3 regions of the Serratia sp. K1WW1 genome follow, and region 2 is predicted to be linked to each of the others. Evidence: predicted binding sites of a transcription regulator. Region 2 holds the regulator's gene; each other region holds the start of a gene.
What was found. Region 2 encodes CRP, which controls carbon source genes, mostly activating them, when cyclic AMP is high. Its sites were predicted from a motif close to ATGTGANNNNNNTCACAT; they were not measured.

Region 1 (10,907 bases), 500 kb from region 2:
ACAAAGCTACCTTGCGCGGGTTAACGGCAGGGCCGACGGCGACGGTTTGTATATTCACTGGATTGGCGGCAACGATCTGGCCGCAGCGGCGATGAATGTGGCAACCGCACCGGAGGTGGCCTATACCAGCGCCTTGGCTGCGGCGACGCAGGTGCACGCTTTATTGAACGCCGGTGCCGGGACGGTGATAGTGCCAACGGTACCCAATATCGGCTCAACCCCGCAGTTGATGGAGCTGATTATCCAGCAGGCGCTGGGGCCGGTGCAGGGGGCAGCCATACTGGCGGCGTACGGCAAGCTTAATACTCTCGCCACGCCGGATAACGCTTCACGCCAGCAGGCGATCCATCAGGCTTTAGGTGCCGCTGCACAGCAGGCCAGCAGCAATCCTCTGGAGCAGCAGGCCATCGCTGCCCAACTGAGCGCGGCTTTTGACAGTTTCAGTGCCCAGGCGGCCCAGCTTACCGATTTTTATAACCAGAGCGAAGATCGCCTGTTGGCTCAGGGCGGCGGTAATATCGTGCGCGTTGATGTCAACAAACTGTTCAGTGAGGCGATCGCCAATCCGGGCCAGTTTGGTTTTACCAACACCGCTGGTATGGCCTGCCCAGCGGGAGTTTCTTCGGCGGTATGCAGTTCAGCCATGCCAGGCTTTAACAGCGAGCAGGCTTATCTGTTTGCCGATCATTTCCACCCCAGCCCGCAGGCTCACCAACTGATCGCCGATTATATTCAGGCGGTGTTGGATGGCCCGGCGCAGGCGGTGGCACTCAACCAGGCAACCGCCGCTTTCGCGCGTGATAGCCGTGCCACCCTGGACAGCCGTTTTCAGCAGCTACGCACCAGCAGCAATCCGCAGGGGTCGTTGGGCGTATTCGGCGGCTATGCTGGGCAACGTTATGATTATTCAGCCAATACGGTTGCCGGGGATGGCGACGCCACCACGCATAACCTAACGTTGGGCGTGGATTACCAACTGACGGATGAGTGGCTGATAGGTGCGCTGATCTCGGGTTCCAACGACAATCAGCAACCTTCCAGCCGTTACGATTATAAGGCGCGTGGCGTGCTGCTGTCGGCCTTCAGCTCAGTGACGTTGTTTGAGCAGGGATGGGTCAATGCCGATTTGCACTATGCCAGCGTGAATTACGACGACATTAACCGCAGTATGCAGCTGGGTTCGCTAACCCGCACAGAAACCGGCGATACCGATGGTAAGCAGTGGGGCGCGCGCGTTACTGCGGGGTATGACTTCCCAATCGCTTCGTCCCTCACTACCGGGCCGATGGCTCAGTTTGCCTGGGATTACAGCAACGTCTCCGGTTATAGCGAGAATGGCGACAATAGTACGGCCATGCGTTTCAACGATCAGACCTATCATTCGCAGATCGGCGCTGTAGGATGGCGATTGGATAGCCAACTTGGGGTAGTTAATCCCTACGCGGAGGTGAGCTATCAGCATCAGTTCGGTGATGGCGTTTACCGGGCAGGCGGTGGATTGAAATCGACCCAGACCTCATTCACCCGCGACAGCGCCAGCCAGGATAAAAACTGGATGGATATTACCTTGGGGGCGAATATGCCGTTGAGCGATCGGGTGGCGGCGTTTGCGACTGTTTCGCAAACCAGCGGCTTGAGCAGTGGTGAGCAATTTATGTACAATGTGGGGGTCAGCGCGCGTTTTTGAAGGGGGGCTTTAATCCTGATTGCCCGGTGCCAGAGGGCTTGGTGCCGGGAAGAATAGGGGGAGCAACACTTACCATTATTACAGGACAGCACCTGATATACGGGCCTGTCAGCCCTGTTCGCCATTGCCTTGCCCGAGTCCTTCACCGAAAAAGTACAGTGTCTGACTGTACTTTAGTATAACTATCATTTGCCCCTAAAAGACTTTATCGTTACGGCATAAGAGCAAAAGATTTAAATAAAAAAAACTGATCCCGTTTAAAGGATCAGGAGCCAATTCGGCCAACACCAGGGAAATTTTGTTGTCATTATTATAAATAACAGGTTGTCTGTCAATTGTTCTCTCGCTCGCCAACCAACGAGTGGGAGCGCTTTTGCGTGCCTGAAATATATAAAAAACGTATCAATCTCAGCCCCTATCATTCGTTTTTTAGCTTTAACCCGGTATCAACAATCAGAAAGTCAGTTATTATCAGATATGACGCGCTGTTTTTTTTCCGAATGTTAACATTTTGGCAAAAAAACACCCAATTAAAACACTTTAGCAACTAAAATTCTATCACGCAGACTGTCGTAAATCCGTTATTAACGCAGTGAAAAAATCAGGCTGGGGGAGCGCAGTTAAAAAAACACGGTTATTTCATTAAATAGATCAAGCATTAAAATCATCACGGTGTTATTGATTAAAAAGCTCACGGATTTTTTTTACTCACTATTAGTTTTCTGTTTTTTTTATGATAAAATATTACTTCAATGCTGTGCTCTGAAATTTGTAATGAGAATTTCAAAAAGGAGACTTTGCGTGTCGAGTTTATTCTTTAATAATGAATTTATTAACTCAGTCATAAAGAGTTATTTGGAAGCGAACTTACAAGAGTATAACAGCATAAAGTACGCTTATGCGATCATGAGCAAAATAAACCCTGCCGATTTTGCCATCATTTCCAACAAAACAGAATGGTTTGAGTTTTACACCGCAAATAACTACCAGTTTATCGATCCGGTATTGATTACGACATCCCGGCGAGTGACCCCTTTCGTCTGGGATGAAAATATTAAGAACGACTCTGGGTTAAAACACCCCAATATTTTTGATATGGCCAAGAATTATAACATCATCAATGGCTATACGTTTGTGTTGCACGATCATAACAATAATCTGGTGGTGCTGTCTCTTTTTATGGATGACTCCTGTGACGAAAATATAGAAGAGATTATCAAAGAGAACCAACATAAACTGCAAATGCTGTTGATCACCGTACATGATAAATTGACCGCACTCTATCACGAGCTGAATAACACCAGTGATGATGACCAAATCAACCAAAAAGAGCTGTTCTCCAAGCGTGAAAATGAGGTGATTTACTGGGCAAGCATGGGAAAGTCCTATCAGGAAATCGCGCTGATTTTGGGGATCAAGCTCACTACCGTAAAATATCATATCGGCAACGTGGTCAAAAAATTAGGCGTTACCAATGCCAAACATGCCATCAGGCTTGGTGTCGAACTGAAGCTCATCAGGCCGGTGCTTTCCGAGCGGGAATGAGAGTGGCCAGGAGCTCAACGTTGCCTTCCGGCTTGAACGTGTCGATGATCATCGGCGGGGGGGGTAGCGGTATTAAACACCACTGCTTGTGCCGACCCTAAATTGAGGCTTATCGCCTGGCTAAACTCCGTTCAGGCAACAGCTATCGACCCAATCCCTTCCTAACTGGCCGCGAAGCGTGCTTTTTTCACGAAGATTGACACTTGCTGCGGGATTCTGGCTGTATATCTTACGGTCAACGGGTATACTGACCCATTCTGTTAAATCCACTTGTATCGCGTGCGAAATCAACATGCAAAAGTTTGATACCAAGACCTTTCAGGGTCTGATCCTGACACTACAGGACTATTGGGCGCGCCAGGGCTGCACCATCGTGCAACCGCTGGACATGGAAGTTGGCGCGGGGACATCCCACCCGATGACCTGCCTGCGTGCACTGGGCCCGGAGCCAATGGCCACCGCCTATGTGCAACCGTCTCGTCGCCCAACCGACGGCCGTTACGGGGAAAACCCGAACCGCCTGCAGCACTACTACCAATTCCAGGTGGTGATTAAGCCATCGCCAGAAAACATTCAGGAACTCTACCTGGGTTCCTTGAAGGAACTGGGTCTGGATCCGACCATCCACGATATCCGCTTTGTGGAAGACAACTGGGAAAACCCGACGCTCGGTGCCTGGGGTCTGGGTTGGGAAGTGTGGTTAAACGGCATGGAAGTCACGCAGTTTACCTATTTCCAGCAGGTTGGCGGTATGGAGTGCAAACCGGTCACCGGTGAGATCACCTACGGTCTGGAACGCCTGGCGATGTACATCCAGGGCGTGGACAGCGTCTACGATCTGGTGTGGAGCAACGGTCCATTGGGCGTTACCACCTACGGCGACGTGTTCCATCAGAACGAAGTGGAGCAGTCCACCTATAACTTCGAATACGCCGATGTTGATTTCCTGTTCTCCTGCTTCGAGCAGTATGAGAAGGAAGCACAAACGCTGCTGGCATTGGAGAAACCGCTGCCACTGCCGGCTTATGAACGTATCCTCAAGGCTGCTCATACCTTCAACCTGTTGGATGCACGCAAGGCGATCTCGGTAACCGAGCGTCAGCGCTATATTCTGCGTATTCGCACGCTGACCAAAGCCGTTGCCGAGGCCTACTACGCTTCCCGCGAAGCGTTGGGCTTCCCAATGTGTAACAAGAAGTAGAGGCAGCTATGACACAACAGACTTTCCTGGTGGAAATCGGCACGGAAGAGCTGCCGCCGAAGGCTCTTCGCTCACTGGCAGAAGCCTTTGCCGCCAACTTTACTGCTGAACTGGACAACGCTGGCCTGGAACATGGCGAAGTGAAGTGGTTTGCCGCTCCGCGCCGCCTGGCGTTGAAAGTGGCGGATCTGAGTGCTGCGCAGGCCGATCGTGAAGTTGAAAAACGCGGCCCAGCCATTGCCCAGGCGTTCGATGCCAGCGGCCACCCGAGCAAAGCGGCCGAAGGTTGGGCGCGTGGCTGCGGTATTACCGTCGATCAGGCCGAACGCCTGGTGACCGATAAAGGCGAATGGCTGCTGTATCGCGCCCATGTGCCAGGCCAATCTGCCCAGCAACTGCTGGCCGGTATGGTGAGCACTGCGCTGTCCAAGCTGCCAATCCCGAAACTGATGCGCTGGGGCGATAAAGAAACCCAGTTCGTCCGCCCTGTGCATACCGTGACCATGTTGCTGGGTGCAGAACTGATCCCAGGCACCGTGCTGGGTATCGACTCTGCCCGCACTATTCGCGGCCACCGCTTTATGGGTGAAGCCGAATTCACCATCGATAATGCCGATCAATACCCGCAGATCCTGTTGGAGCGCGGCAAAGTGGTGGCGGATTATCAAACCCGTAAATCCTTGATCAAGCGTGATGCCGAGTTGGCTGCACAGCAGATTGGCGGTAAAGCCGATCTGAGCGAGAGCCTGCTGGAAGAGGTCACCTCGTTGGTCGAATGGCCAGTGGTGCTGACCGCCAAGTTCGAAGAGAAATTCCTGGCGGTGCCAGCGGAAGCGTTGGTGTACACCATGAAGGGCGATCAGAAGTATTTCCCGGTGTATGACGCCGCGGGCAAACTGCTGCCGAACTTTATCTTCGTCGCCAATATTGAATCGAAAGATCCGCAGCAAATCATCTCCGGTAATGAGAAGGTCGTGCGCCCACGTCTTGCGGATGCCGAATTCTTCTTCAATACCGACCGTAAGCAACGCCTGGAAGACAACCTGCCGCGTCTGGAAACCGTGCTGTTCCAACAGCAACTGGGCACCCTGCGTGCCAAGACCGACCGTATTCAGGCCATGGCGGGCTGGATCGCCAGCCAGATCGGGGCCGACGTCAACCACGCTACGCGTGCGGGGCTGCTGTCGAAGTGCGATCTGATGACCAACATGGTGTTCGAATTCACCGACACCCAAGGCGTCATGGGCATGCACTATGCGCGCCACGACGGTGAAGCCGAAGACGTGGCGGTAGCGTTGAACGAACAGTACCAACCACGCTTTGCCGGTGATGAGCTGCCGCAATCGTTGGTGGCCTGCTCGTTGGCGATTGCCGACAAGATGGACACCCTGGCCGGGATCTTCGGCATCGGGCAACATCCAAAAGGCGATAAAGACCCGTTCGCACTGCGCCGTGCTGCGCTGGGCGTGCTGCGTATTATCGTTGAGAAAAACCTGCCGCTGGATCTGCAGATCCTGACCGAAGAGGCTGTACGTCTGTATGGCGACAAGCTGACCAACGCCAAGGTCGTAGATGAGGTTGTCGACTTTATGCTGGGCCGTTTCCGCGCCTGGTATCAGGAAGAAGGTCACGCGGTGGATACCATCCAGGCCGTGTTGGCTCGTCGCCCAACCAAGCCAGCAGACTTCGATGCGCGGGTAAAAGCGGTGACGCATTTCCGTACGCTGGACGCAGCCGCGGCATTGGCGGCTGCCAACAAGCGCGTTTCCAATATCCTGGCCAAATCCAGCGATACGCTGCTGGACCAGGTCCACGCATCGGTATTGAAAGAACCGGCCGAGCTGAAGTTGGCAACCCACTTGGTGGTGCTGCGCGATAAGCTGCAACCGTTCTTCGCCGAAGGCCGCTACCAGGAAGCGCTGGTTGAACTGGCCGCACTGCGTGAAACCGTAGATGCGTTCTTCGACAGCGTGATGGTGATGGCAGAAGATGAAGCGGTGCGGGTGAACCGCCTGACGTTGCTGAGCAAGCTGCGTGAACTGTTCCTGCAGGTCGCGGATATCTCCGTACTGCAATAATGGTGTAAAGCCCAAGAAAAAGCGCCTGCGGGCGCTTTTTCTTCTCTGATGGCGGCCGCGCAACGGTGAGTTATTCTGCGAGCCTCGCACAATCACATTTCGTATCGCTGGCAGTTGATCTATTCTTGTAGACGCACGGAGGGCGGCAGACGGCATGGAATCCGATAAAAGACACGTTTATAACAGGAGTTATGTCACATGGCTGTAGGGATCCAGAGCAGAAGTTTCGCGCGTTGGCTGGCACCGGTGTTGGCATTGTTGGTGGTTATGCAACTGACCGCCTGCGGCGATAAAGAGCCGGAGCAGCGCAAGGCATTCGTTGATTACTTACAGAATACGGTCATGCGCAGTGGCGTACATATCCCGACGTTGAGCGAAGATCAGAAACAGAAATTCGGTGCTTATACCAGCGATTACGCCATTCTGGTGGGCTTTTCCCAGCAGTTGACCAAGTCGGTGGACGCCAGCCTGACCCCGGCGCTGGAGCAGGTTAATCAGATCCGTACCGCGCAGGACTACATGAGCAAGCGCGATAGCCTGCAACAGTCGATCGGTGCGTTAAACCTGCTGGGCCAGCAGATCCAGACTGCCAAGGCGCAGGCGGATACCGCTCATGCGGCGTTGAAACAGCCGGATGATCTGAAAGCGGTGTATAACCAGGCGTATGACAAGATTGTTACCGCACCGGCCAATGCGCTGATGCCAGCGATCCCAACCACCGCCGGTTTTGTCCAAGACCTGGTACAGGTAGGGGATTTCCTGCAGGCCCAGGGCAATCAGGTCAGCTTCAACAACGGTGGCGTACAGTTCCGCACCCAGCAGCAGGCGACGCAGTACAACACCATGATGTCCAATCTGGTGGCCAAGCAGCAGGACTTGCTGAACGCACAGAAAACCGTGCTGGCAGTAATGCAGTAACCTTCGTTCTAAACAATGTATGTGGGCCAGCATTTGGTACCACATACATTATTCCGCTTTTTTCCAACTCCTTGGCCCTCCTTCCCCCACGTATTTTCTGTACTACACTTCAGTTATTCATCACATTTCTTAATGTAGTTTTCTTTCATCCACGCCATGGTTATTTCCCGACGGTGTGGATGCTCACAGGGAAGATGTCAGTTCAGGCCACGGCCCGGTGGTCGGATGTAAAATAAATTGTGATTCTTGTCACATTTCAAAAACAAACATCAAGGTTTAAAGTGTGATTAAAGTCACGTTTTAGGTGCTTTTAGCCGGTATATCTTCTCGTTGTATTTTTTTTACACCGGATAAGTGTGATGTGTATCACTAAATACACTGGGGTATAGGGGCAATGTTAGTGATGGTGATCACAAAAATTCCGTGAGGTTCGCGTAGTAAAAGGAGCGTGGTAGAGTCCGTTTCGCAAACAGCATCAACAGGGCTAGAACGTTACAACAATTATCGCGCGCTCTTATTGTCAGCGCGTAACAATAGGGGTGTGTTTATGTTTTCACCAGACATCAAGGTTAAAGTGCAAAACTTTGGCCGTTTCCTGAGTAACATGGTGATGCCCAACATTGGCGCATTCATCGCCTGGGGTATCATCACTGCGCTATTCATTCCTACCGGCTGGCTGCCAAACGAGACGTTAGCCAAGCTGGTTGGGCCAATGATCACCTACCTGCTGCCACTGCTGATCGGTTATACCGGCGGTAAACTGGTGGGCGGCGAGCGTGGCGGCGTAGTCGGTGCCATCACCACCATGGGCGTGATCGTCGGTGCAGATATGCCGATGTTCCTCGGCTCCATGATTGTTGGGCCGCTGGGTGGCTGGGCGATCAAGCATTTTGACCGTTGGGTTGACGGCAAGATCAAGAGCGGCTTCGAGATGTTGGTCAACAACTTCTCCGCTGGCATCATCGGTATGCTGTTGGCAATCCTGGCCTTTATGGGTATCGGGCCATTGGTCGAAGCACTGTCCAAAGTGCTGGCGGCTGGCGTGCATATCATGGTGGTCAACAACCTGCTGCCATTGACCTCGATCTTCGTTGAACCGGCGAAAATCCTGTTCCTGAACAACGCCATCAACCACGGCATCTTCTCACCGCTGGGTATCCAGCAGGCGACGGAAACCGGTAAATCAATCTTCTTCCTGATCGAAGCCAACCCAGGCCCAGGTTTGGGCGTGCTGATGGCCTATATGTTCTTCGGCCGTGGCAGTGCCAAGCAGTCTGCTGGCGGTGCGGCGATCATCCACTTCCTGGGTGGTATCCACGAAATCTACTTCCCCTACGTGCTGATGAATCCACGTCTGATCCTGGCGGTTATTCTGGGCGGTATGACCGGCGTATTCACCCTGACCCTGCTGAACGGCGGCCTGGTATCTCCTGCTTCCCCTGGTTCTATCCTGGCGGTGCTGGCGATGACGCCAAAAGGCGCCTACTTCGCCAACCTGGCGGCGGTATTTGCGGCGTTCCTGGTCTCCTTCGTGGTCTCATCTTTCCTGCTGAAAACCTCAAAAGTGAAAGAGGAAGACGATCTGGAAGAGGCGACCCGCCGTATCCAGGACATGAAAGCCCAGTCTAAAGGCGGTGCCGCGGTAAACGCAGCGGTAGACGGCGATCTGAGCACCGTGCGTAAAATCATCGTGGCTTGCGATGCGGGTATGGGTTCCAGCGCCATGGGGGCTGGGGTGCTACGCAAGAAAGTGGCGGACGCGGGGCTGAAGAATATCTCCGTAACCAATAGCGCGATCAACAGCCTGCCGGAAGATGTGGATCTGGTGATCACTCACCGCGATCTGACCGAGCGTGCGATGCGCCATGCGCCGCAGGCCCAGCACATCTCGCTGACCAACTTCCTGGACAGCCATCTGTACAGTGATTTGACCGCCCGCCTGGTGGCCGCTAACAAGACCAGCGAAACCGAGCAGAAGGTTATCTCTACCCTGGATGACAGCTTTGAAGCTAGCGAACAGAACCTGTTCAAACTGGGTGAAAGCAACGTGTTCCTCGGCTTGCAGGCCATTGATAAAGAGCAGGCGATTCGTTTTGCCGGTGAGCAACTGGTGAAGGGCGGCTACGTCGAGCCAGAATATGTTCCGGCCATGTTGGAACGTGAAAAGTTGACCTCTACCTATCTGGGCGAATCCATTGCCGTGCCGCATGGCACCATCGAAGCCAAAGACCGTGTGCTGCGCACCGGCGTGGTGTTCTGCCAGTATCCACAGGGCGTACGTTTCGGTGACGAAGAGGATGAGGTGGCGCGCCTGGTTATCGGTATCGCAGCACGTAACAACGAGCATATCCAGGTGATCACCAGCCTGACCAATGCGTTGGATGATGAAACCGTCATCGAGCGGCTGGCGCATACCACCAGCGTCCAGGAAGTATTGGATTTGCTGGGCGGTAAAAAGGCCTGATAACAGAATTATTTTAAAGGGTGCAGCTTGCTGCACCTTTCTACATTAAGAAAGGGTGGAATATGAAAGCATTACACTTCGGAGCCGGCAATATTGGCCGTGGCTTTATTGGCAAACTGCTTGCCGACGCGCACGCCGAACTGACTTTTGCTGACGTTAACCAGACGGTGCTGGACGCGTTGAACCAACGCAAAAGCTACCAGGTACATGTGGTGGGTGAGCAGGCGCGCGTTGAAGAGGTGAATAACGTCAGTGCCGTTAACAGCGGTAGCGAAGAGGCGGTGGCCCTGATTGCCCAGGCTGATATCGTCACGACCGCCGTTGGTCCGCAGATCCTCGCCAGAATTGCCGGGACTATCGCCAAAGGCCTGATCCTGCGCCATCAGCAAGGCAATACTCAACCGCTGAATATCATCGCCTGTGAAAACATGGTGCGTGGTACCAGCCAACTTAAGCAACATGTGTTCGACGCACTGCCACAGGATGAGCAAGCCTGGGTTGAGCAGCATATCGGCTTTGTCGATTCTGCCGTAGACCGTATCGTGCCGCCAGCCGAGGCGGGCAGCAACGATCCGCTGGAAGTGACGGTGGAAACCTTCAGCGAATGGATCGTCGATCAGACCCAATTCAAGGGGCAACCGCCAGCCATCGCCGGCATGGAACTGACCGACAACCTGATGGCGTTTGTTGAGCGTAAGCTGTTTACCCTCAATACCGGCCATGCGATCACCGCTTACCTGGGCCAGCGCGCCAAGCTGTTGACCATTCGTGATGCGATCCTCGATCCGGTCATCCGTCAGGTGGTCAAAGGGGCGATGGCAGAGAGCGGTGCGGTGCTGATCAAGCGCTACGGTTTTGACGCCGACAAGCATGCCGCCTATATCAACAAAATCCTGTCCCGCTTCGAAAACCCGTACCTGCACGATGACGTAGAGCGCGTGGGTCGTCAGCCGCTGCGCAAACTGAGCGCGGGCGATCGCCTGATCAAGCCGCTGATGGGCACGTTGGAATACG
Region 2 (10,907 bases):
AGTTTGCGCTTCAGCCAGATCCCATGATGTGGGCGCTGGCGCCACGCCAGTGACGAGATGGTATGCATCACGGTCAGGTGAGAAAGGATCCGCCGCAGATGGCGTTCCATCTCGGTGACCGGCATGTCCGGGTGCAGGTCTGGCGGCTGCATGATGCTGTTGCTGGTACTCGGGCCGTCATATTCCAACCGCTGCTGGCAGCTCTGCAAGGCGATCTCACAGGTTTGCAGATACTCCTGCGCCAGCTTTGGCGTCAGCATATAGTGCTCGCGCGCCAGAATGGTCATCGCATTCAGGTGTTCAACGATAAACTGGTTATGGGTGATCCACAGCCGCATATCAGCCAGATAATTCGATTCAAACCCCGGTTCCTGCATCGCCTGATTGAGTGAGGTAAACAGGGCGTTATGTGCCTGATTGACCTGCATGCGCGTGTAGGCCAGCTCGCTGGGGTCGGGTTCCTGTTCTTCCAGCAAGAGTCGCAGTGCCGTCTGATCGTGCTCCAGAGCCTGATGGGCGTTTTTACGCAGCAGGCCACTCTGCCACTGCGGCCATAGCCAGATCGTGCCGCCAAACACCAGTACGCAGCCGATAAGGGTATCGATCAGGCGGGGAACCAGGAAATGGGTACCGTTCAGCGCCAGGAGCTGCAAGGTGTAGACGGCGGTCACGGTGAAGCCCATCACCGCCAGCCCGTAGTTTTTCCGCAGGATCAGATAGGCCGCCAGGGTGATGGCCAACATGATACTCAGCGTCACGCTTTCCGGCATTTGTAGTTGCAACAGTCCAGCGGCAATCACCAGCCCGGCCAACGTGCCGAGGGCACGGTGCTGGATCCTCACCCGCGTGGCGTTATAGCCGTTTTGACTGACCAGCATGATGGTCAGCAAGATCCAATAGGGTTTTGGCAGGTTGAACAGCATACCCAGGCTGCTGCCTGCCGCCAGAATGACCCCCAGCCTGGCGGCGTTGCGCAGGGCGTTGGATTTAAACGACAGATAGCTCACCACCGCAGGCCAGAAAGGCAGGCGTGACTGATTGGCCATCAGATTGCGGCGGTAAAGTGGGTGCTGAGTGCGTAGCAGGCGCGCGATGCGGCTGAAGTGGTAATAGCAGAACTGCCCAACCGGGTTATCGGCATGCTGTGAGGCCACTTTTTCCAGCGCCGCCAGCTCATTCTTCATGCTGAAACGCGCAGAGTGCCGATGATAGAGAATATCGTCGGCCACAACGCGCAGGCGCGTGGCGATCACCTGGGCGTTGCGGCGGATAATCGCTTCGGCCTGGCTTTGCTCCACCAGCTTTTGCACTTCTTCCGGCAGATGCAGGCTGACGGTGATGTGCTCTTGCAAATCGAGCGCCACCTGAAACGTACGTCGCAGGCGCTTTTGCTCCAGGTTATTGGCATGGGGCAGGAAATTAAGCTGTTGGTATAGCAGACTGATCAGGTCCATCACTTTCTGCTGGCGTTGCAACAGCGGCGGCAGGGCAGTTTCAGGATCGGTGTGCTGCGTCAGTAATGAGTATTTGGCTTCAAAATAGTCGGCCAGCTGCATATACAGCTGGCTTAGAGATTCGCGCATCGGCTGCTCTTTCCACAGCTTGAACCAGGCCCAGGTAAACAGCCCGTACCAGGCGGTGCCGACGATATACAGCAAAGGGGCATGCCAGATTGGCACGGTGCCTACCATGCTGAGGGAAAAGATGGCGGCGACCAATGCGGCTGGTAGCAGGCGTGCGTGCAGCGGGCTGATCTCACCGCTTACGCCGAGCAACAGCGCCATTGCCAGCATCAGCAAGGGTAACGGCAGATCCCACAGCAAGGCTTGTTGCAGCAGAAGGCTACTGAGTGCGAACAGGGAGCCGCCCACGACCAGGCGTTTGAAAAAGCGTTTGTGTGGCGTATCCAGCCCGGCAATGTTGCAGCAGGCGGGCACCAACGAGAACAGCATGCCGAGTTGCAGGTTGCCAATCAGCAAACCAAACGCCACCGGCAGGCACAACACCAGCGTTTGCCGCAGTGCGTAGTTGACTTCCGGGTGGTAGATCAGGCGGCGCCACATGGTTGGCTATTCAGCAGGTAAAGAAACGGCGCATTGCTGCACCGTTTCTCTGGGGATTAACGCGTACCGTACACGACAATGGTTTTGCCGTGCGCGGAGATCAGGTTTTGATCTTCGAGCATTTTCAAAATACGACCGACGGTTTCACGTGAGCAACCGACGATTTGGCCAATTTCCTGGCGGGTGATTTTGATCTGCATGCCGTCTGGGTGAGTCATGGCATCAGGCTGTTTTGCCAGGTTCAGCAAGGTCTGTGCAATGCGGCCGGTAACGTCAAGGAAGGCGAGGTTACCCACTTTCTCTGAGGTGACTTGCAGGCGGTTAGCCATCTGTGCGGACAGGCGCATCAGGATATCCGGGTTAACCTGGATCAACTGGCGGAATTTCTTGTAGGAAATTTCAGCCACTTCACAGGCGGTTTTGGCCCGTACCCAGGCGCTACGCTCCTGGCCTTCTTCAAATAATCCTAGCTCGCCGATGAAATCCCCCTGGTTAAGGTAGGACAGGATCATCTCTTTGCCTTCTTCATCTTTAATCAGCACCGCGACGGAGCCTTTGACGATGTAGTAAAGCGTTTCGGCCTTTTCACCTTGGTGAATAAGCGTACTCTTCGATGGATATTTGTGGATATGGCAATGAGACAGGAACCATTCGAGAGTCGGGTCTGTTTGCGGTTTGCCGAGAACCATTCGCTGTTATCCTCTGTTGTTATCGCTGCCTTGTATCACAGGGGTCAGAGTTCCCTGTAAAACGTGCTTATAGCCCGGTGTTTTAATTGTGGCTATCAACAGGTTTTGAGGCGTGTTATAGAAATACGCTTGTGCTCTAGCATATTAACTTGCAGGGAGAGCTGCAAGCTACATTCTGTTAACAAACCAATATAGGGGCCTTTCCTTGGACATATCCCTGAAATCGGTGACCTGGAAAGAGTTATTGCGGCTCTGTTTGTAGCACAGAGTGAGGCGGGTGTCTTGTGTTGTCTCGCTTCAGCATGATTAGCGTCAGGTTACGTTGCCAGAATGTATGCGAAAGCGTACCCTGTTTTTAAGAAATTAACCGGAGTGTGTAACATGCAGGCAAGAGTTAAGTGGGTAGAAGGGCTGACATTCCTGGGTGAGTCTGCGTCTGGTCACCAGGTTCTGATGGATGGCAACGCAGGCGATAAAGCGCCAAGCCCGATGGAAATGGTGTTGATGTCCGTCGGCGGCTGTAGCGCCATCGATGTGGTGTCGATCCTGCAAAAAGGGCGTAACGATGTGCGTGACTGTGAGGTAAAACTGACCTCCGAGCGTCGTGAAGAAGCACCGCGTCTGTTTACCCATATCAATCTGCATTTTATCGTCACCGGCAAAGGGCTGACCGATAAGATTGTCGAGCGTGCGGTGGATCTTTCTGCCGAGAAATACTGCTCCGTCTCCTTGATGCTGGGTAAAGCCGCCAGCATTACCCACAGCTTCGAAATCCGCGAAGTGGCCTGATCCTACCAAGGGTAGCGCAGGCAGTGTGCACGCAATAAATCAAGAAATCGCCGTGCCGTCACGGTTAGCGGCGATTTCTGTGAATACAGCACGCAATATTGCGCTTGTGGCAAGGTGTCGATAGGCAATGCCACCAGCCGATGCTGCAAATGGAACGGTGCACTCATCGCCCGCGCCACGATAGTCAGATAATCCGCCTCCAGCACCATATTCAAGCCACAGGTCACCGAGTCCGAGCGAATGGGCGAACGGCTCAATTGCTGATAGAAGGTGCCTAATACCGCACGCAACTGCTGGTAATAACCCATATCGGTTTCCGGTAATAACCACTTGGCCTCACGCAGTTCGTCCAGCGAGGTGGCCTGCGCCAGTGGGTGCCCCTGGCGTGCGATAATGCAAAAAGAGGCGTTGAACAGCGGTTCACGCACCAGATCCTCCAGAGGAAGTTCCGGGCTGACGGTACCCACGGCAAAATCCAGGCGGCCTTCGCGCAATGCTGGCAGTAGCGTAGAAAGCTGCGCTTCACGGATTAGGAGATTGGCCTGCGGAAACGGCTGTTTAAAGGCTTCGACCAGTTCCGGTAATACCGTCAGGGCGAGTAGCGAAGAGCAGCCAATGGCGACGTTACCTTGCGAATGCTGATTCAACTGCTGGATCTCGTCGGCGGCGCGCTGCAATTCCTCCAGGATCAACTGCATTCGCAGGGCGAAGGCGCGGCCGGTTTCGGTCAGCGTCATTCCCTGACTGCTGCGATTGATCAACTGGGTTTCCAGGATCTGTTCCAGTTCACGGATGGTGCGGCTCACCGCCGGTTGAGATTGCTCCAGCGCGCGTGCCGCCCCGCGAATACTGCCGCTGCGGATCACCTGCTGGAAGACTTTCAACTGCTGTAACTTCGGTAAATAGCGCATTCCCCACCCTATCAATAAAAAGCATCACCCCTTACAAAATTGTATCTTATGCCGCTCGGCAAAAGGCGATAATTTCAGCGCGTTGATGTAAGTGACTGTTATTAAAACTATAAAGTGACCTGGATCACATTATTAAACTACGCCCGCCACGCTGGTGGGCAGCCTGGGTGATAACTTAAAGGAATATCGGCGATGAAAAATCGTTCGCTAATGATTTTTTTGCTGTTTGTGGGCTATGTCGTGGTGTACATCGATAAAACCGTGATGGGTTTTGCGCTGCTACCTATCGAACGCGAGTTCAATCTACAGCCGGAACAACTGGGCTACGTTACCGGGATGTTTTTCCTGGCGTATTCCCTGTTCCAGATACCGGCGGGCTGGCTCAATGACCGCTTTGGCTTTAAGAAAGTGCTGTGCAGCTCGTTACTGCTGCTGGGGGGATTCGCCCTGTGCTTTGGCATTCTGGGGTTCGGCCTGGGCCTGCTGGTGACGTTCCGCTTCCTGTCCGGCATTGGCCACTCCGGCTATCCGTGTTCCTGCGCCAAGGCGGTGGTGGCGAATTTCCCACTGGAACAGCGCACCTTCGCGCAGTCCATTCTGCTGTCCTCCGCCGGGTTGGCGATGACCGTCGGGCCGCTGGTCGCGGTCTATTGCCTGGATCACATCGGCTGGCGTGGGTCGTTCTCTGCGCTTGGCCTGTTGGCATTCTTGATTGCCGCCTGCATCTTGTGGCTGGTGCCCAATCCGCCACAGGTGGCGCCCGCCAAAGCTGGGGCAGCCGCAGCCAACTATAAGGCTCTGCTGAAAAACCCAATCGTGCTGCTGCTGTTTGTGGCGATTTTCTGTATCAACATCCCGTCGTACGGCCTGATGGCCTGGCTGCCGAAATTCCTGGTACAGCAGCGCGGAATGCCGCTTGACGTCTCCAGCATGGTGGTGGCAGCCGGCGGTCTGGGGATCTGGATCTCCTCACTCGGCACCGGCTGGCTGGTCGGGCGCTACCTGCAAGGGCATGAGCCGTGGGTGATCTTCTTCAGTTCCCTGCTCAGCGCCTTGTGCATCTGGCTGGTGTTTACCAGCGAATCGGCTCTGACGGCCAGCCTGTTCTTGTTCCTGGGTTATATCTTCCTGATGGCCTCGTTCGTCACGGTGTTTACCTTGCCTATGAAGCGCTTGCCTACGGAAGTGATGGGGGCAGCGATGGGGCTGATTAACACCGGCGGCACCTTGGGTGGCTTTGTGGCCCCTATCGCCATGGGATATCTGATCACCATCAGCCACAACTACATGACGACGTTTATCTTTTTGGCACTGGCTATGGTGGTTTCCGGGCTGGTGATCCTGCCATTGGCGGGCAAAGCACGCCAACCGGCACTGAATTAAGGAGTATGCACATGAACATTGAACAACTGATTGACGGTGTGGAACAACAGGTATTGCAGTGGCGGCGTCATATCCATGCGAATCCGGAGTTGTCGTTTCAAGAGGCGCAGACGGCAGATTACATAGCCGGACAACTGGCTAGCCTTGGTCCGTTGAAGATCACCCGTCCTACGCCGAATAGCGTGGTTGCCGAATTGCAGGGCGCAGCGCCGGGGCCGTGCTATGCATTGCGTGCCGATATTGACGCCTTGCCGATCCAGGAGGAAAGCGACGAACCTTTCTGCTCGACCCGGCCAGGGGTGATGCATGCCTGCGGTCATGATGCCCACAGCGCGATGTTACTGGGCGCGGCCAGCGTGCTGTGCCAGTTGCAGGCGCAGCTGCAAGGCTCGGTGCGTTTTATCTTCCAGCATGCCGAAGAAGTGCCACCGGGCGGAGCCCAACAGCTGGTAGACCTGGGGGTTCTGGATGGCGTGAAGATGATCTTCGGCCTGCATGTCATGCCCAACTTCCCGACCGGTGAGGTGGGGATGAAGCAGGGCGTGTTCAGTGGCTCCAGCGATAACTTCGACATTGTGTTGCAGGGTAAGGGGGGGCATGGCTCGATGCCGCATCTGTGTATCGATCCGGTGCCGATTGGTGCGGAAATCGTTAGCGCTTTGCAGCAGATCGTGGCACGTAAGCTTGATCCGTTAAATGCCCCGGTGTTGACGGTGGCAACCTTCCAGGCAGGTGACAGCTATAACGTCATTCCAGACAGCGCCCGGTTGGCAGGAACGCTACGCACTCATAATCAGGAAGTCCGTGATCGGGTGCCGCTGTTGGTTGAGCAAACTGTCGCTGGGATCAGCCAGGCGCACGGTGCCAGCTACAAGGTTGACTGGACGCGTGGCTATACCATCGGCAATAACCACCCTGATGCCTGCGCCATTGCGCGCGAGGTGGTGGCCGAAGCCGTAGGGCCACAGGCGTTGCGGGAATTGACCAGCGCGATGTTTGGCAGCGAGGATTTCTCCTCCTATCAGGAGAAAGTGCCGGGGTGCTTCCTGTTTATCGGCAGCGGTAACGAGGCGATCGGTGCCACCTACGGCGTACATAATCCCCGTTTTAAACTGGATGAGGCGGCGATGCAGATCGGAGTGAAACTGCACGTCGGTTTTATCCGCCACCTGTTGATGCGCTAACGACGGCGGGCGCGGAAATTAGCCGCGCCCGATAACTTATTCGATCTTCTTGCCTTCCATCAGCCGCTGCACCAGCGGTGCCATGATCAGCTCCATTGCCAGCCCCATTTTGCCACCCGGCACCACCAGCGTATTGATATGCGAGATAAACGATCCTTGCAGCATCGCCAGCAGGTAAGGGAAGTCGATCTGATCCAGACCGCGGAAGTGGATCACCACCAGGCTTTCGTCCAGAGAAGGGATCGCCTTGGCGGCAAACGGGTTGGAGGTATCCACCGTCGGGACGCGCTGGAAGTTGATATGGGTGCGCGAGAACTGTGGCGTGATGTAGCTGATGTAATCCTCCATCGAGCGGACTACCGAGTCCATCACCGCCTCACGGGAATGGCCACGCTCGCCGGTATCGCGGATCAGCTTCTGGATCCACTCCAGGTTGACGATCGGCACCACGCCGACCAGCAGATCGACATGTTTGGCTACGTCGATCTGATCGGCCACTACGCCGCCGTGCAGCCCTTCGTAGAACAGGACATCCGTGGGGGCGGGCAGTGGCTCCCAAGGCGTGAAGGTGCCAGGAACCTGATTGTAAGGCACCGCCTCGTCGTAGGTATGCAGATATTTACGTGAGCGGCCGGTGCCGTTCTTGCCGTATTCGATAAAGCTCTGCTCCAGCAGGCCAAAGTCGTTGGCTTCCGGGCCGAAGTAGCTGATATGGCGGCCCATATCGCGGGCTTTACGGATTGCCGCATCCATTTCCGGCCGGGTGTAACGGTGGAAGCTGTCGCCTTCCAGCTGGGCAGCGCGCAGGTTTAGCTGCTGAAAAATCTTGCGAAACGCCAGGCTGGTGGTGGTGGTGCCGGCTCCGCTGGAACCGGTCACCGCGATAACGGGATGTTTGGCAGACATGATCGAGGGTCACTCCGTATTAAATGCGCAGGCTCAGAATGAGATTTTTAGTATGGCTGATACCCTTTCGCCCAAGGCGAAATTGTGCGCGTTGGTTTGCAATACTGCATTGTTACCTGATTTTTTCCCTCAGTCATAGCGCGCAATAAGACTAAATTTCCTCCTGCCCGGCGCGGATCTGCCCGCGAGGCATGATGTTGACGGTTTCATGTAGCTCTGACCACACCAGCACCACTTCGCCACTTTTCAACTGGCGGCGCACGTCGTCGACCTTCTGTTCCAGCGAACGTTCGTGCTCGCCGTAGTCGGTTCCTTCGCGTAATACAAAGGATTCGATCAGGCTGTTGAGAGTCTCTTGTTCAATTTCTTGCCAGGGAATAATCACTTGGTGGGTTCCAAAAAAGGAGAAAGCCAGGCTGGGATACGTTGCTCCAGCCACATTTGCGGTTTTTTCAAGGTGCCGCCGACAAAGCCGACGTGGCCACCGCACTCCGTCAGCTGATATTCGATATTAGGCGGCAGGCTGGCGAGGTCGGGGATCACCGCATCGGTCATAAACGGATCGTCTTTAGCGTGAATGATCAGCAGCGGCGTGGTTATCTGCGGCAATAGCGGCAGGGCGCTGCAACGGCGATAGTAATCGACCGCGTCGCTGAAGCCGTGAATGCGCGAGGTGATCACATCATCAAACTCGCGAATGCGCCGCAGCTTGTTCAGTTGCGACAGATCCAACGGCAAGGTGCCTGGGTAGTGCAGCAGCTTGCGGGTGGCATTTTGCTTGAGTTGGCCCAGCAGGTAGCGCTGATAAACGCGTGAGAATCCCTGTTCCATGCGGAGCGAGCAAGGTTCCAGCATCAGCGGGGCGGAAACGACCACTGCCGCCTGTAGCAGGCTGTCATTGCCCTGTTGGGCCAGATAATAGGCCAGCATATTGCCGCCAAGGGAAATCCCGACCGCCGCCGTTGGCACTTCGCCAAAGCTGTCACGCAACCAGCGCAGGAAGAAGCGGGCATCTTCCGTTTCACCGGAATGGTAGATGCGTTGCTTACGGTTGGGCACGCCGCTGCAACCACGGAAATGCATCACCACGCCCAACCAGCCTTGCTCGCGCCAGGCATTGAGCAGCCCATGTGCGTAAGGGCTGTAGAAATTACCCTCTAACCCATGGAACAGCACCACGCGAGGTTTCTCGCGCGCCAGTTGCGGATCTTCACTCCAGGCCAGATCGACGAAATCGCCGTCCGGCAGCTCCAGCCGTTGCCAATGGGGTTGCAGCTGTATGCGGCGGCGCACCAGCCGTGGCAGCAGGGTTTGCAGGTGTGGATTACTGGCCCCGGTCAGGGGGCGAAAGGATTCATACATAATGAATAAAATTCTTGTTGGTGGCTATTGTGTGATCCGAACCGCACTGTTAGCTTCAAACACATGTATTAGCAATCATACTGCAAAAAAGTCATTTGGGTGAGGAGCACCCGCTTCATGGAACTGAGTTTATTTCTTTCGATGCTAGGCTTCCTGTGGGTGGCCGCGATCACCCCTGGCCCCAACAATATGTTGCTCACCACCTCAGGGGCCAATTTCGGCTTTATGCGTTCATTATGGCTGATGATCGGCATCATGTTGGGCATGCAAAGTATCCTGGTGTTGGTAGCATTTGGCGTTGGTGGGTTGATCCTGATTTATCCTTCCTTGCACCTGATCCTGAAAATCCTCGGTAGCCTTTATCTGTTGTGGCTGGCGTGGAAAGTAGCGACGGCAGCCTATGAAAAGCTGGAAACCGACGCGCCACCACCGAAGCCAGTGCGCCTGTACCAAGGCTGGCTGTTGCAATTTCTCAACCCCAAGGCCTGGCTGATGGCGCTGGGGGCGGTGGCGAGCTTTAGCCTGGCGGGGGATAAATACAACCACTCGATTCTGGCCATCGCCTTCGGTATCTTTGCCGTCAACATCGTTGCCGGGATCATCTGGTTGGGTTTTGGTACGATGATTGGCCGCCTGCTGCGCAGCAAGAAGGCCTGGATAATCTTTAACGTGTCGATGGGGCTGTTAACCGCCGCCTGTGTATTACTGATTTGGCATTAAGGAACTGTAATGGCCGAAAACTATTTCCATGTTGATGCCTTTATTGGCGAAGGGCTGCGGGGCAACCCGGCCGGTGTCTGCCTGCTGCAACAACCGCTGGAAACGGCGCAGATGCAGGCTATCGCCAATGAACTATTCCTGCCGGAAACCAGCTTTGTCTGGCAGGATGGCGACATGTATGCGATCCGCTGGTTCACGCCAACGCGGGAAGTGGATCTGTGCGGGCATGCTACTTTGGCCACGGCGCACGTGCTGTTAAACGTGGTCAACCCGGGGTTGAGCGATATCCGTTTCCGTTCCGAAAGCGGTGAGCTGTATGTCAAACGCGATGCGGCCGACGGTGAACGGCTGATCCTGGATTTCCCTTCTCGCCCACCACAGAAAATTGCTGAACCGCCACAGTTGGCCGCTTTACTCGGTGTGCAACTGCAGGAAGTGTGGCGAGCCCAGTCGCTGATGGCGGTATTGGCCGATGAGGCGCAGGTCAGGGCGGTGCAGCCTGCGATCGCCGAGCTGATCGACCACGTGGGTTGCGGTGTGATCGTCACGGCTCCGGGTGATGAGGTGGATTTTGTCTCGCGCTATTTCTCAATGGATCGCAGCGAAGATCCGGTCACCGGCTCGGCCCATTGCATACTGATGCCTTACTGGACGGCGCGCCTTGGCCGCCACGTATTGCATGCCAAGCAGCTGTCATCACGCGGCGGCGAGTTGTTCTGCGAGCAGCAAGGAGAACGTACTTTGCTGGGTGGCTACGCGCGCATCTTCTTGCGTGGTTCTCTTTCAGGTTGAGCTCCGTTCCAGCAGTTGCCAATCCAGCACGTCGTGGCAAGGGGGCAACTGCTGGCCCTGAATTTTCTCCAGCAGCAACTGCACGCTACGCACGCCGAACTGATGCAT
Region 3 (10,907 bases), 1.6 Mb from region 2:
CTCGAGCACATCCAGGCAGATATCTGGGTTCGTTACCAACGAATGCGCGGCAACGAAGTTCATTTCATCTGTGCGGATGACGCGCACGGTACGCCAATCATGCTCAAAGCACAGCAGATGGGTATCCCGCCAGAAGAGATGATCGCGGAAATGAGCCGCGAGCACCAACAGGATTTCGCCGGTTTTGGCATCAGCTATGAGAATTATCATTCGACCCATAGCGAAGAAAACCGTGAACTGTCAGGTGTGATCTATGGCCGCTTGAAAGAGAACGGTCATATCAAGCGACGCACCATTTCTCAGCTTTACGATCCCGAGAAAGGCATGTTCCTGCCGGATCGTTTTGTGAAGGGCACCTGCCCGAAATGTAAATCTCCGGATCAATATGGCGATAACTGCGAAGTTTGTGGCGCAACCTACAGCCCAACCGAGCTGATCGACCCTAAATCCGTGGTTTCCGGCGCTACCCCGGAAATGCGTGATTCTGAGCACTATTTCTTCGACCTGCCCGCTTTCAGCGACATGCTGCAGGCCTGGACGCGCTCCGGCGCGCTGCAAGAGCAGGTGGCAAACAAGATGCAGGAATGGTTCGAATCCGGCCTGCAACAGTGGGATATCTCCCGCGATGCGCCGTATTTCGGCTTCGAAATTCCGGATGCCCCAGGCAAGTATTTCTACGTCTGGCTGGATGCGCCAATCGGTTACATGGGCTCGTTCAAGAACCTGTGCGACAAGCGCGGCGATCTGGATTTCGACGAGTTCTGGCGTAAAGACTCCACTACCGAGCTGTATCACTTCATCGGTAAGGATATCGTCTACTTCCACAGCCTGTTCTGGCCGGCAATGTTGGAAGGCAGCGATTTCCGCAAGCCAACCAGCCTGTTTGTGCACGGCTATGTGACGGTGAACGGCGCCAAGATGTCCAAGTCGCGCGGCACCTTCATTAAAGCTGGTACCTACCTCAAGCACCTGGATGCCGATTGCCTGCGTTATTACTACGCCGCCAAGCTCTCTTCACGCATCGACGATATCGACCTGAATCTGGAAGACTTCGTGCAGCGCGTGAATGCGGATATCGTGAACAAAGTGGTCAACCTGGCTTCCCGTAACGCTGGCTTTATCAACAAGCGTTTTGCCGGGCAGCTAGCCGATCACCTGGCCGACCCTGCGCTGTACCAGACCTTTGTTGATGCTGCCACCAGCATTGCGCAGGCCTATGCCAGCCGTGAAACCAGCCGGGCGATCCGCGAAATCATGGCGCTGGCCGATCTGGCCAACCGCTATGTCGATGAGCAGGCTCCTTGGGTAGTCGCGAAAGAAGAAGGCCGAGACGCCGATCTGCAAGCTATCTGTTCGATGGGCATCAACCTGTTCCGCGTGCTGATGACCTACCTGAAGCCGGTACTGCCAGCATTGACCGAACGTGCCGAAGCGTTCCTCAACTGCGAACTGAGCTGGGATGGCATTGAGCAGCCGCTGCTGGGCCATCAGGTGAACACCTTCAAGGCGTTGTTCAACCGTATCGATCTCGACAAAGTGAATGAAATGGTAAATGCATCAAAAGAAGATCTGGCCGCCAGCCAGAAGGTTGTCAGCGGACCGCTGGCGGACGATCCGATCCAGGACACCATCAGCTTTGACGACTTCGCCAAGGTCGATATGCGCATCGCGCTGATCAAGAGCGCCGAGTTTGTTGAAGGTTCCGACAAGCTGCTGAAGCTGCAGTTGGATCTGGGTGGCGAATCACGCCAGATCTTCTCCGGTATTCGCTCTGCCTACCCCGATCCTTCACTGCTGGAAGGGCGTTTGACGATTATGGTGGCCAACCTGGCGCCGCGCAAAATGCGCTTTGGCGTTTCCGAAGGGATGGTGATGGCGGCTGGCCCTGGCGGCAAGGAGATCTTCCTGCTCAGCCCGGACAGCGGCGCACAGCCTGGTATGCAGGTTAAGTAAGCTTCTATAATATCGAGAAAAGTCCCCTCACCCTAACCCTCTCCCACAGGGAGAGGGGACTGATCGAGTTCGTTGATTTCTCTGAGTCATACCCAGCCTTTCTTCTTATTCATTTCTTTCCGATCTAGTAATACCTATCGAGTTCGTTGATTTCTCTAAGTCATACCCAGCCTTTCTTCTTATCCATTTCCTTCCGATCTAGTAATACCTATCGAGTTCGTTGATTTCTCTGAGTCATACCCAGCCTTTCTTCTTATTCATTTCTTTCCGAAGCAGCACGGGCTAACTATTTGCTCCGGGCAGCTCCCTCTCCCTGTGGGAGAGGGTTGGGGTGAGGGGCAATCTCAACGGCCAGAATGAGGGGATATCTTGCGCTGCAAATTCCATAAAATCACCTGTCTCACGCCCTCCCAATTAAGTAAAACCTCATCGTTCCAAAAACGAATCACGGTAAATCCCTGGCGTTCTAGAAAGCTTGTGCGCTGCTGGTCATAAGCCACCTGTGCCGTATGCTGACCACCATCCAGCTCAACAATCAGCTTCGCCTGCCAACACGCGAAATCAGCAAAGAAAGGCCCAACCGGAAATTGCCGTCGAAACTTAAACCCCGCCAAGCGGCGATCGCGCAGCTGCAGCCACAAAGCTTGTTCTGCCTCTGTCATATCAGATCTTAAACGGCGCGCCTTAATCAGCGTGATTGCACTCTTCATCAGCCAAGATTAGCGCCACCAGCACCGTCGATCTCCCGGTTCCTGCCAAAACTGCGTACCCCATCCAAACCAATCGTTATATCACCTGAGAAAAATTCATAAGCCGGTGGATTCCCAATTGCCGGGTATCTGGTTATGATGCTGCATCGCATAAAATAGACGTCCAGACGTAAAGATATCTACATATCCAATTTTACCGGGAACTCTTCACCTGCTTCGGAGCCAATAATGAAAACGATAAAGACCTCACTGCTCGCCCTCAGCCTGCTGACCAGCCTGCCCCTGCTGGCTGCTGAAGCCACGCTTGCCCCCGTTCCTGACGCTATTGCCCAGCATCAAGGGCAGATCCGCGTGGCTGTGATCCGTAACCTGGGTTCCGATGACAACACCACCCAGTTTTTGGCCGGAGCAATCCAGGAGGGGCGCAAGCTCGGTTTCAAGGTCGATACCTTCCTGAGCAACGGCGATGACGCGCGTTTTCAGGACTTCGTTAACCAGGCCATCAGCCAGAAGTATGACGGCATCATTCTTTCTCAAGGCCGCGCGCCCTATTCCACCGATCTGGTTAAGCGCATCGCCGCGGCAGGTATCGCGGTGTCGGCCTTTGATACCGACGTTAGCGGCGAGATCCCCGGCGTCACCGTTTCCCAACAGGATGATGCCTCGCTGGCCAATGAATCCTTCGGCCAACTGATTAAAGACTTCGACGGCAAGGCCAACATTATCAAGCTGTGGGTTGCTGGCTTCCCGCCAATGGAGCGCCGCCAGGCCGCTTACCAGCAATTGCTCAAGCAAAACCCGGGCATTCATGAGTTGGAATCAATAGGGGCAGTTTCATCCGACGTTCAGGGCGATACCGCCAATAAAGTGGGGGCGGTGCTGGCCAAATACCCGAAAGGTAAAATTGATGCCATCTGGGGCACCTGGGATGCCTTCAGCCAGGGAGCCTATAAGGCGCTGCAAGAAAATGGCCGCACCGAGATCAAGCTCTACAGCATCGATATCTCCAACCAGGATCTGCAACTGATGCGCGAAGCCGGTAGCCCGTGGAAGGTCAGCGTCGCGGTAGATACCAAGCTGATCGGAGCCGTCAACCTGCGCCTGATTGCCAACAAGCTAGCAGGCGAGCCAACGCCTGCCACCTATCAGTTTAAGGCCGCCGCCATCCCGCAGGCATTGCTGGTCAGCCAGACCGGTCCAATCAACGTAGCTTCGCTGGGTAAAATTATTACAGGCTGGGGCAGCAGTGAAGACTTCATCCAACCCTGGTTTGCCACCCTGCAGGCCAAATCCGGTAAATAATGCTGTTTTACCGAGGGGCTACAGACGTAGCCTCTTTTTTTTAAACAATTTTTCCGTTCGCCCCTTCTCAGCACCACAAAATAAGCTACTGTAGTTGCATTGACGTAATAACTGTATGCATCAACAGGTTTGGTTATGAAGGGATTCCCCCCACTGATTAAGATATTGCTGGCAAGTTCGCTGGTGCTGACCATAGGCCGTGGTGTCACGCTGCCCTTTATCACCATTTACCTGACCGAGCACTTCCACCTGCTGCCGAAAAGCGTGGGTATTATCTTGGGCGTCAGCCTGACTATCGGCATCATCAGCAGCTTTTATGGCGGCTATCTGGTCGATCGCTTTAATAAAAATCCGTTGATCCTGCTGGCCATCCTGCTATTTTCGCTGAGCTTTTTTGCTATCCCATGGGTCTCGCACCCCGCTGGCGTTATCCTGGTGCTGGCCATCCTACATACCGCTTATGCGGTGCTCAGCATCGCCATCAAGGCCTGCTTTGCCAGTTGGCTGCCGGTAAATCAGCGTATCAAGGCCTTCTCGATCAACTATACGCTAGTGAACGTCGGCTGGGCCGTCGGCTCATCATTGGGCGTGATGGTAGCCGGTTACAGCCCACTGCTGCCGTTCTACCTGTCCGGCGGGTTGGCGTTACTGACTGTGATAACCCTGAGCTTCCGCCTGCGCAGCTATCCATCGCCACCGATAGAAGACACCGGCAACACTCCACCGTCGGTTCTCAACTTCCGCCAGACGTTGAATGTGCTGCGCGGCGATCGGCGGCTGATTTATTTCACCCTTGGCAGCACATTAGGCGCGGTGGTATTTGGCCAATTTACCGGTTATCTGTCGCAGTATCTGATCATCGTTAGCGATGCCGAATTTGCTTACAAAGTGATTGGCGTGGTGATGATCGTCAACGCCTGCATCGTGATCGCCCTGCAGTATCTGCTGAGCCGCGGTATGCGCCAGGACAACATGCTGCGCTGGCTGATGCTGGGCACGCTGTTCTTCGTCCTGGGGCTGATCGGCTTTATGCTGGCAGGCCTTTCGATATGGCTATGGGTGCTGGCCATGGCGATTTTCACCCTGGGGGAAATCATCGTCATTCCGGTTGAATATATGTTTATCGACTTTATCGCCCCACAGCACCTGAAAGGCAGCTATTACGGCGTGCAGAGCCTAAGCAATCTGGGGGGAGCCATCAACCCGGTGATGTGCGGTTTCCTGCTGAGCTATGCGCCACCGCCAGTAATGTTCCTGGTGTTGATCGCCGCCGCGTTGTTCAGCCTACTGTTCTTCTTCCTCGGCCATCGGTTGGCGGAACAGCAAAAGCCGCTTGCCAGCCTAAGCAGCGCGGAATAGCCTGGCCCGCTACACTTAAGGCGGGCCACAATCTTGCCAAAATGGCATGATAGGCATAGCGAGAATTCATGATGCGTTTTGTGGCGTAGCTCACAGTTTAATTGTATGATGAATACGTCAACATCAACGAGAATGCACTATGGGCAACCTATTTAACCTGTGTTGGAAATATGTCAGGGCGATCGTGCTGATCTACCTCAGCCTGTTCGCCGGTAACGCCATTGCGGCGCTGCTGCCGATCGCCATCCCCGGCAGTATTATCGGGATGTTGATCCTGTTTGCCCTGCTCTCCTCACAAATTTTACCGGCCAAATGGGTCAAGCCTGGCTGCCATCTGTTTATCCGTTATATGGTGCTGCTGTTCGTGCCAATCGGCGTCGGCATCATGAAGTATTACGACCAGATAGTTGACGATCTGGCTCCGCTGATCGTGTCTTGCCTGATCAGTACGCTGCTGGTGTTTGTGGTGGTTGGCTATACTTCACATTACTTCCATCGCGAGCGTCCCATCCTCGGTAAAGCAAAAAATGCGGAGGATGAGCAATGATGCAAAATATCTGGTGGTCTTTACCGCTGACCCTGGTGGTGTTTTACGCGGCACGCAAGCTGGCACAAAAGCTCCACATGCCATTGCTGAACCCATTATTGGTCTCGATGGCGGTGATTATCCCGCTGCTGTTGCTGACCGGCATTCCTTATGAACGCTATTTTCAAGGCAGCAAAATCCTCAACGATCTGCTGCAACCGGCGGTGGTCGCCCTTGCTTTTCCGCTATACGAGCAGATCCATCAGATCCGCGCGCGTTGGAAATCCATCATCACCGTCTGCTTTATTGGCAGCATGACCGCAATGATCAGCGGCGGTGCCATTGCCCTGCTGATGGGGGCCAAACCTGAAATTGCCGCCTCGATCTTGCCAAAGTCGGTGACGACCCCAATAGCCATGGCGGTAGCCGAGTCGATTGGCGGCATCCCGGCCATCAGCGCGGTGTGCGTGATTTTTGTCGGTATTCTGGGGGCGGTTTTCGGCCATTCTCTGCTTAGTCTGTTGCGGATCAACACCAATTCATCGCGCGGTTTGGCGATGGGGACCGCTTCGCATGCGTTGGGTACAGCACGCTGCGTAGAAATGGATTACCAACAGGGCGCATTCAGTTCGTTGGCTCTGGTTATCTGCGGGATTATCACTTCGCTGACCGCGCCGTTCGTGTTCCCGATACTACTGCGGCTGTTTGGTTAACGGCTAAAAACCTGCGACACGTCTCGCATTTATAAGTTTCATTGCAGTTGTTTCATTAAAAAATAGATATTAGTCACACTTTATTGTGGGCCGGTTGCCTAGAATGTTAACCCGTTAACTTGTAGAGAGACTTCCTTATGCATTCTCGCTTTCACTCCGCCTACAGCGAATTGCCTGCGGCCTTGCAATCCGCCCTGCTGCCCTATTTAGATGCACCTGATTTCGCAGCCATGTTCAAGGCCGAGCAGATTGCGGCGATCAAGCAACAGTGCGGGTTGGATGACGATGCTCTGGCCTTTGCTCTGCTGCCATTGGCGGCGGCCTGCTCGTTAACGCCGATTTCGCATTTCCACGTTGGGGCGGTGGCGCGTGGCGTCAGCGGCAACTGGTATTTTGGTGGCAACATGGAATTCCGTGGTGCGCCTATGCAACAAACCGTGCACGCGGAACAGTGCGCTGTCACGCATGCCTGGCTGCGCGGCGAAGCCAAACTGGTTGCGGTCACCGTCAACTACTCGCCTTGCGGCCACTGCCGCCAATTTATGAATGAGCTTAACAGCGGTACCGAGTTGGAGATCCACTTGCCTGCACGGGCAACCGCCACGCTGGGTGATTACCTGCCTTACTCCTTCGGCCCGAAAGATCTGCAAATCAGCGAGTTGCTGATGGATCCGGTCGATCACGGTTTCCAACTGACGCTGGATGATGAACTGGCGAAAGCGGCCCTGGATGCCGCCAACCGCAGCCATGCCCCTTACAGCACCGCCCATAGCGGCGTAGCGCTGGAAGCCGAAGACGGCAAGGTTTACGCTGGCCGCTATGCAGAAAACGCCGCGTTCAACCCTAGCCTGCCGCCATTGCAGGCCGCACTGATCCTGATGAATGTCTCCGGTGGTGATTGCCAGAAAGTACGCCGTGCCGTATTGGCCGAAGCTGAAGGAGCAATCCTGACGCAGTGGGATGCCACCCGCGCCACCCTGGCGGCCTTGGGCTGCGAAGACGTCCAACGCGTGACCTTCTGATCCCTCAGGCGGAGCCACCGTGCTCCGCCGCAATCCGGCTAAAAAACCAGCAACAAGCGACAATTCCTCATTATTTACTAACAAATGCTGTACATATTTTGCCGATATCTTAGGATCGGCAGTAATAAAGCTTACCCTAGGCAAAGAGTAAAACTGATGGAACTGGAATACGAAAGCAAACGCCCTCTCTACATCCCCTACGCTGGCCCCATTCTGTTGGAGTTCCCGTTACTGAACAAAGGCAGCGCCTTTTCCGAAGAAGAGCGCAGTAACTTCAACCTGCACGGCCTGCTGCCGGAAGCGATAGAAACCATCGAAGAACAGGTGGAACGCGCTTACCGTCAGTATCAGGATTTCAAGAACGATAACGACAAGCACATCTACCTGCGCAATATCCAGGACACCAACGAAACGCTGTTCTATCGCCTGCTGGATTCGCACCTGAGCGAGATGATGCCCATCATCTATACGCCAACCGTGGGCGAAGCCTGTGAGCATTTCTCCGACATCTATCGCCGCGCACGTGGGCTGTTTATCTCCTACCCGAACCGCGATCGCATCGACGATATGCTGCAAAACGCCACCAAGCAGAACGTTAAGGTGATTGTGGTCACCGACGGGGAACGCATCCTTGGCCTGGGCGACCAGGGCATCGGGGGCATGGGCATACCGATCGGTAAGCTCTCCCTGTACACCGCCTGTGGCGGCATCAGCCCGGCCTATACCTTGCCGGTGGTGCTGGACGTGGGCACCAACAACCCACAACGCCTGAACGATCCGCTCTATATGGGGTGGCGTCATCCACGTATTTCGGGCGACGAATATCACGCCTTTGTGGAAGAGTTCATCCAGGCGGTGAAACGTCGTTGGCCGAACGTGCTGCTGCAGTTTGAAGATTTCGCCCAGAACAACGCCACGCCGTTGCTTAATCGCTATCGTGACGAGCTGTGCTGCTTCAACGACGATATTCAAGGCACCGCCGCCGTGACGCTGGGCAGCCTGATTGCCGCCAGCCGTGCCGCTGGCAGCCAACTGCGCGATCAAACCGTCGCCTTCCTGGGGGCAGGCTCCGCAGGCTGTGGGATTGCCGAACAGATCATCGCCCAGATGAAATCTGAAGGGCTGAGCGAAGAAGAAGCCCGCTCTCGCGTGTTTATGGTTGACCGTTTTGGCCTGCTGACGGATAAGCTGCCGAACCTGCTCGATTTCCAGAGCAAGCTGGTGCAGAAAAGTGCCAATCTGGATCAATGGCAGGTGGAAAGCGATGCGATCTCCCTGCTGGAAGTGGTGCGCAACGCCAAGCCGACCGTGCTGATCGGCGTCTCTGGTCAGCCGGGGCTGTTTACCGAAGAGCTGATCCGTGAGATGCACAAGCATTGCCCACGCCCGATCGTGATGCCGCTGTCCAACCCAACTTCCCGCGTGGAAGCCCGGCCAGAAGATATCATCAACTGGACCGACGGTGCCGCACTGGTCGCCACCGGTAGCCCGTTCTCACCGGTAACCTATAAAGACCAGTTGTTCCCGATTGCCCAGTGCAACAACTCCTATATCTTCCCGGGGATTGGCCTTGGCGTATTGGCTGCAGGGGCAAAACGGGTCACCGATGCCATGCTGATGGCCGCCAGCCGTGCCCTGGCCGACTGTTCTCCGCTGGCTACCGACGGCCACGGCGCACTGCTGCCGAATATCGATGATATTCAAGGCGTATCCAAATGCATCGCGATGGAAGTGGGCAAAGCCGCCCAGTTGCAGGGTGTAGCAGTGGTGACGTCGGAAGAGGCGTTGTCTAAAGCCATCGAGCATAACTTCTGGCGCCCGCAGTATCGTATCTACAAGCGTACCTCGTTCTAAGTACCTCACCGGGCCTGTTAGTCAGGCCCGATTCTCATACCAAGACAGGAATATGCTGAAAAATACAGCGTAACCACTGCGGTAAACGGCTCATTGCTTGCGTCTGCCGGGCAGGTAAAGTAGCCTTGAGTCTTACTTTAGCCCTCGTTCGCGCAAGGCATCAACATGTGGAAACGCCTGATAATCAGCCTGTTCATCATCATTTCGGTGCTGATGCTGTCGGCTATCGCGCTCGATCGCTGGATAAGCTGGAAAACCGCGCCTTACATTTACGAAGAAATGCAAACGCTACCACACCGTCAGGTGGGGGTGGTGCTTGGCACCTCCAAATATTACCGTACCGGAGTGCTTAACCAATATTACCGCTACCGTATTCAAGGGGCGATCAACGTCTATAACAGCGGCAAGGTGAAGTACCTGCTGCTGAGCGGCGATAATGCCCAGCAAAGCTACAACGAACCGATGACCATGCGCCGCGATCTGCTGGCCGCTGGCGTTGCGCCTAGCGATATCGTGCTCGACTATGCCGGTTTCCGTACCCTCGACTCCATTGTCCGTACGCGCAAGGTGTTCGATACCAACGACTTCATCATCATCACCCAGCGATTCCACTGCGAGCGCGCCCTGTTTATCGCCCTGCATATGGGCATCCAGGCGCAATGCTATGCGGTACCTTCGCCAAAAAATATGATGACGGTGCGCGTGCGCGAGATCTTTGCCCGCCTGGGAGCCTTGACCGATCTGTATATCCTCAAGCGTGAGCCCCGCTTCCTTGGCCCATTAATCCCGATATCTGCGATGCACAAGGTGCCGGAAGATGCACCGGGTTATCCGGCGGTGTCGCCGGAGCAGTTGGTAGAGCTGGAGCACAAGCTGGCGGCAGAAAAGGTTAAGGCTCAGCAGCAGAAGAAGAGCTGAGTTTCACCTCACGCTTAAGCGATTGCCCCTCACCCTAGCCCTCTCCCACAGGGAGAGGGGACCGTACGTGCCACAGATTAACTCCTGCGTCTGACCACAACACCGAATGCGTCATGGCCACAAATAAACTCCTGTCCCTGAACGCAGCTCCGTTCTGCCCCCTCTCCTTTTTGGGGAGAGGGTTGGGGTGAGGGGGAACAGCGACGAATGGAATAACAGTAAGATGGCATATCTGCCGTGTTACATAGCAAAAGCAAAACGGCCAGCAGATGCTGGCCGTTATCGTAAAGCGCAAAACAGACTTATTTTTTCTTGGCGTACTTCAGGGAGTCCAGCGCTACCGCGAAGATGATAATGCTACCCTTGATGATGTACTGCCAGTAAGGGTTCACGCCTATATAGGTCAGGCCGTAGTTGATGACGGTAAAGATGATCACCCCAGTCACCACGCCCAGCACCGTACCTACCCCACCGGCGAACGACACTCCACCGACCACACAGGCCGCGATAGCATCCAGTTCATACATAAAGCCGAGGTTGTTGGTGGCGC

Region 1: a site for CRP is predicted at 7,784-7,801, ahead of ACX9GU_RS00405 (PTS mannitol transporter subunit IICBA). Genes of this name have one in related genera too.
Region 3: a site for CRP is predicted at 5,403-5,420, ahead of ACX9GU_RS17910 (CidA/LrgA family protein). Genes of this name have one in related genera too.

Annotation. Positions count from the first base shown of each region.
Region 1 covers NZ_CM147697.1:79,807-90,713, forward strand. Annotated here, with positions in the region: gene ACX9GU_RS00380 (autotransporter outer membrane beta-barrel domain-containing protein) at 1-1,687, shown strand, start outside; gene ACX9GU_RS00385 (helix-turn-helix transcriptional regulator) at 2,489-3,232, shown strand; gene glyQ (glycine--tRNA ligase subunit alpha) at 3,525-4,433, shown strand; gene glyS (glycine--tRNA ligase subunit beta) at 4,442-6,511, shown strand; gene ACX9GU_RS00400 (DUF3053 domain-containing protein) at 6,710-7,429, shown strand; gene ACX9GU_RS00405 (PTS mannitol transporter subunit IICBA) at 7,977-9,893, shown strand; gene ACX9GU_RS00410 (mannitol-1-phosphate 5-dehydrogenase) at 9,956-10,907, shown strand, end outside.
Region 2 covers NZ_CM147697.1:5,551,087-5,561,993, reverse strand. Annotated here, with positions in the region: gene ACX9GU_RS25330 (YccS/YhfK family putative transporter) at 1-2,063, opposite strand, end outside; gene crp (cAMP-activated global transcriptional regulator CRP) at 2,120-2,752, opposite strand; gene ACX9GU_RS25320 (OsmC family protein) at 3,134-3,541, shown strand; gene ACX9GU_RS25315 (LysR substrate-binding domain-containing protein) at 3,544-4,452, opposite strand; gene ACX9GU_RS25310 (MFS transporter) at 4,645-5,835, shown strand; gene ACX9GU_RS25305 (amidohydrolase) at 5,841-7,019, shown strand; gene ACX9GU_RS25300 (phosphoribulokinase) at 7,056-7,925, opposite strand; gene ACX9GU_RS25295 (YheU family protein) at 8,077-8,310, opposite strand; gene ACX9GU_RS25290 (hydrolase) at 8,307-9,287, opposite strand; gene ACX9GU_RS25285 (LysE family translocator) at 9,405-10,007, shown strand; gene ACX9GU_RS25280 (PhzF family phenazine biosynthesis protein) at 10,017-10,799, shown strand; gene ACX9GU_RS25275 (LacI family DNA-binding transcriptional regulator) at 10,791-10,907, opposite strand, start outside.
Region 3 covers NZ_CM147697.1:3,963,886-3,974,792, forward strand. Annotated here, with positions in the region: gene metG (methionine--tRNA ligase) at 1-1,953, shown strand, start outside; gene ACX9GU_RS17895 (endonuclease domain-containing protein) at 2,298-2,663, opposite strand; gene ACX9GU_RS17900 (sugar ABC transporter substrate-binding protein) at 2,892-3,965, shown strand; gene ACX9GU_RS17905 (MFS transporter) at 4,101-5,324, shown strand; gene ACX9GU_RS17910 (CidA/LrgA family protein) at 5,464-5,871, shown strand; gene ACX9GU_RS17915 (CidB/LrgB family autolysis modulator) at 5,868-6,563, shown strand; gene cdd (cytidine deaminase) at 6,701-7,585, shown strand; gene ACX9GU_RS17925 (NAD-dependent malic enzyme) at 7,742-9,439, shown strand; gene sanA (outer membrane permeability protein SanA) at 9,605-10,357, shown strand; gene mglC (galactose/methyl galactoside ABC transporter permease MglC) at 10,660-10,907, opposite strand, start outside.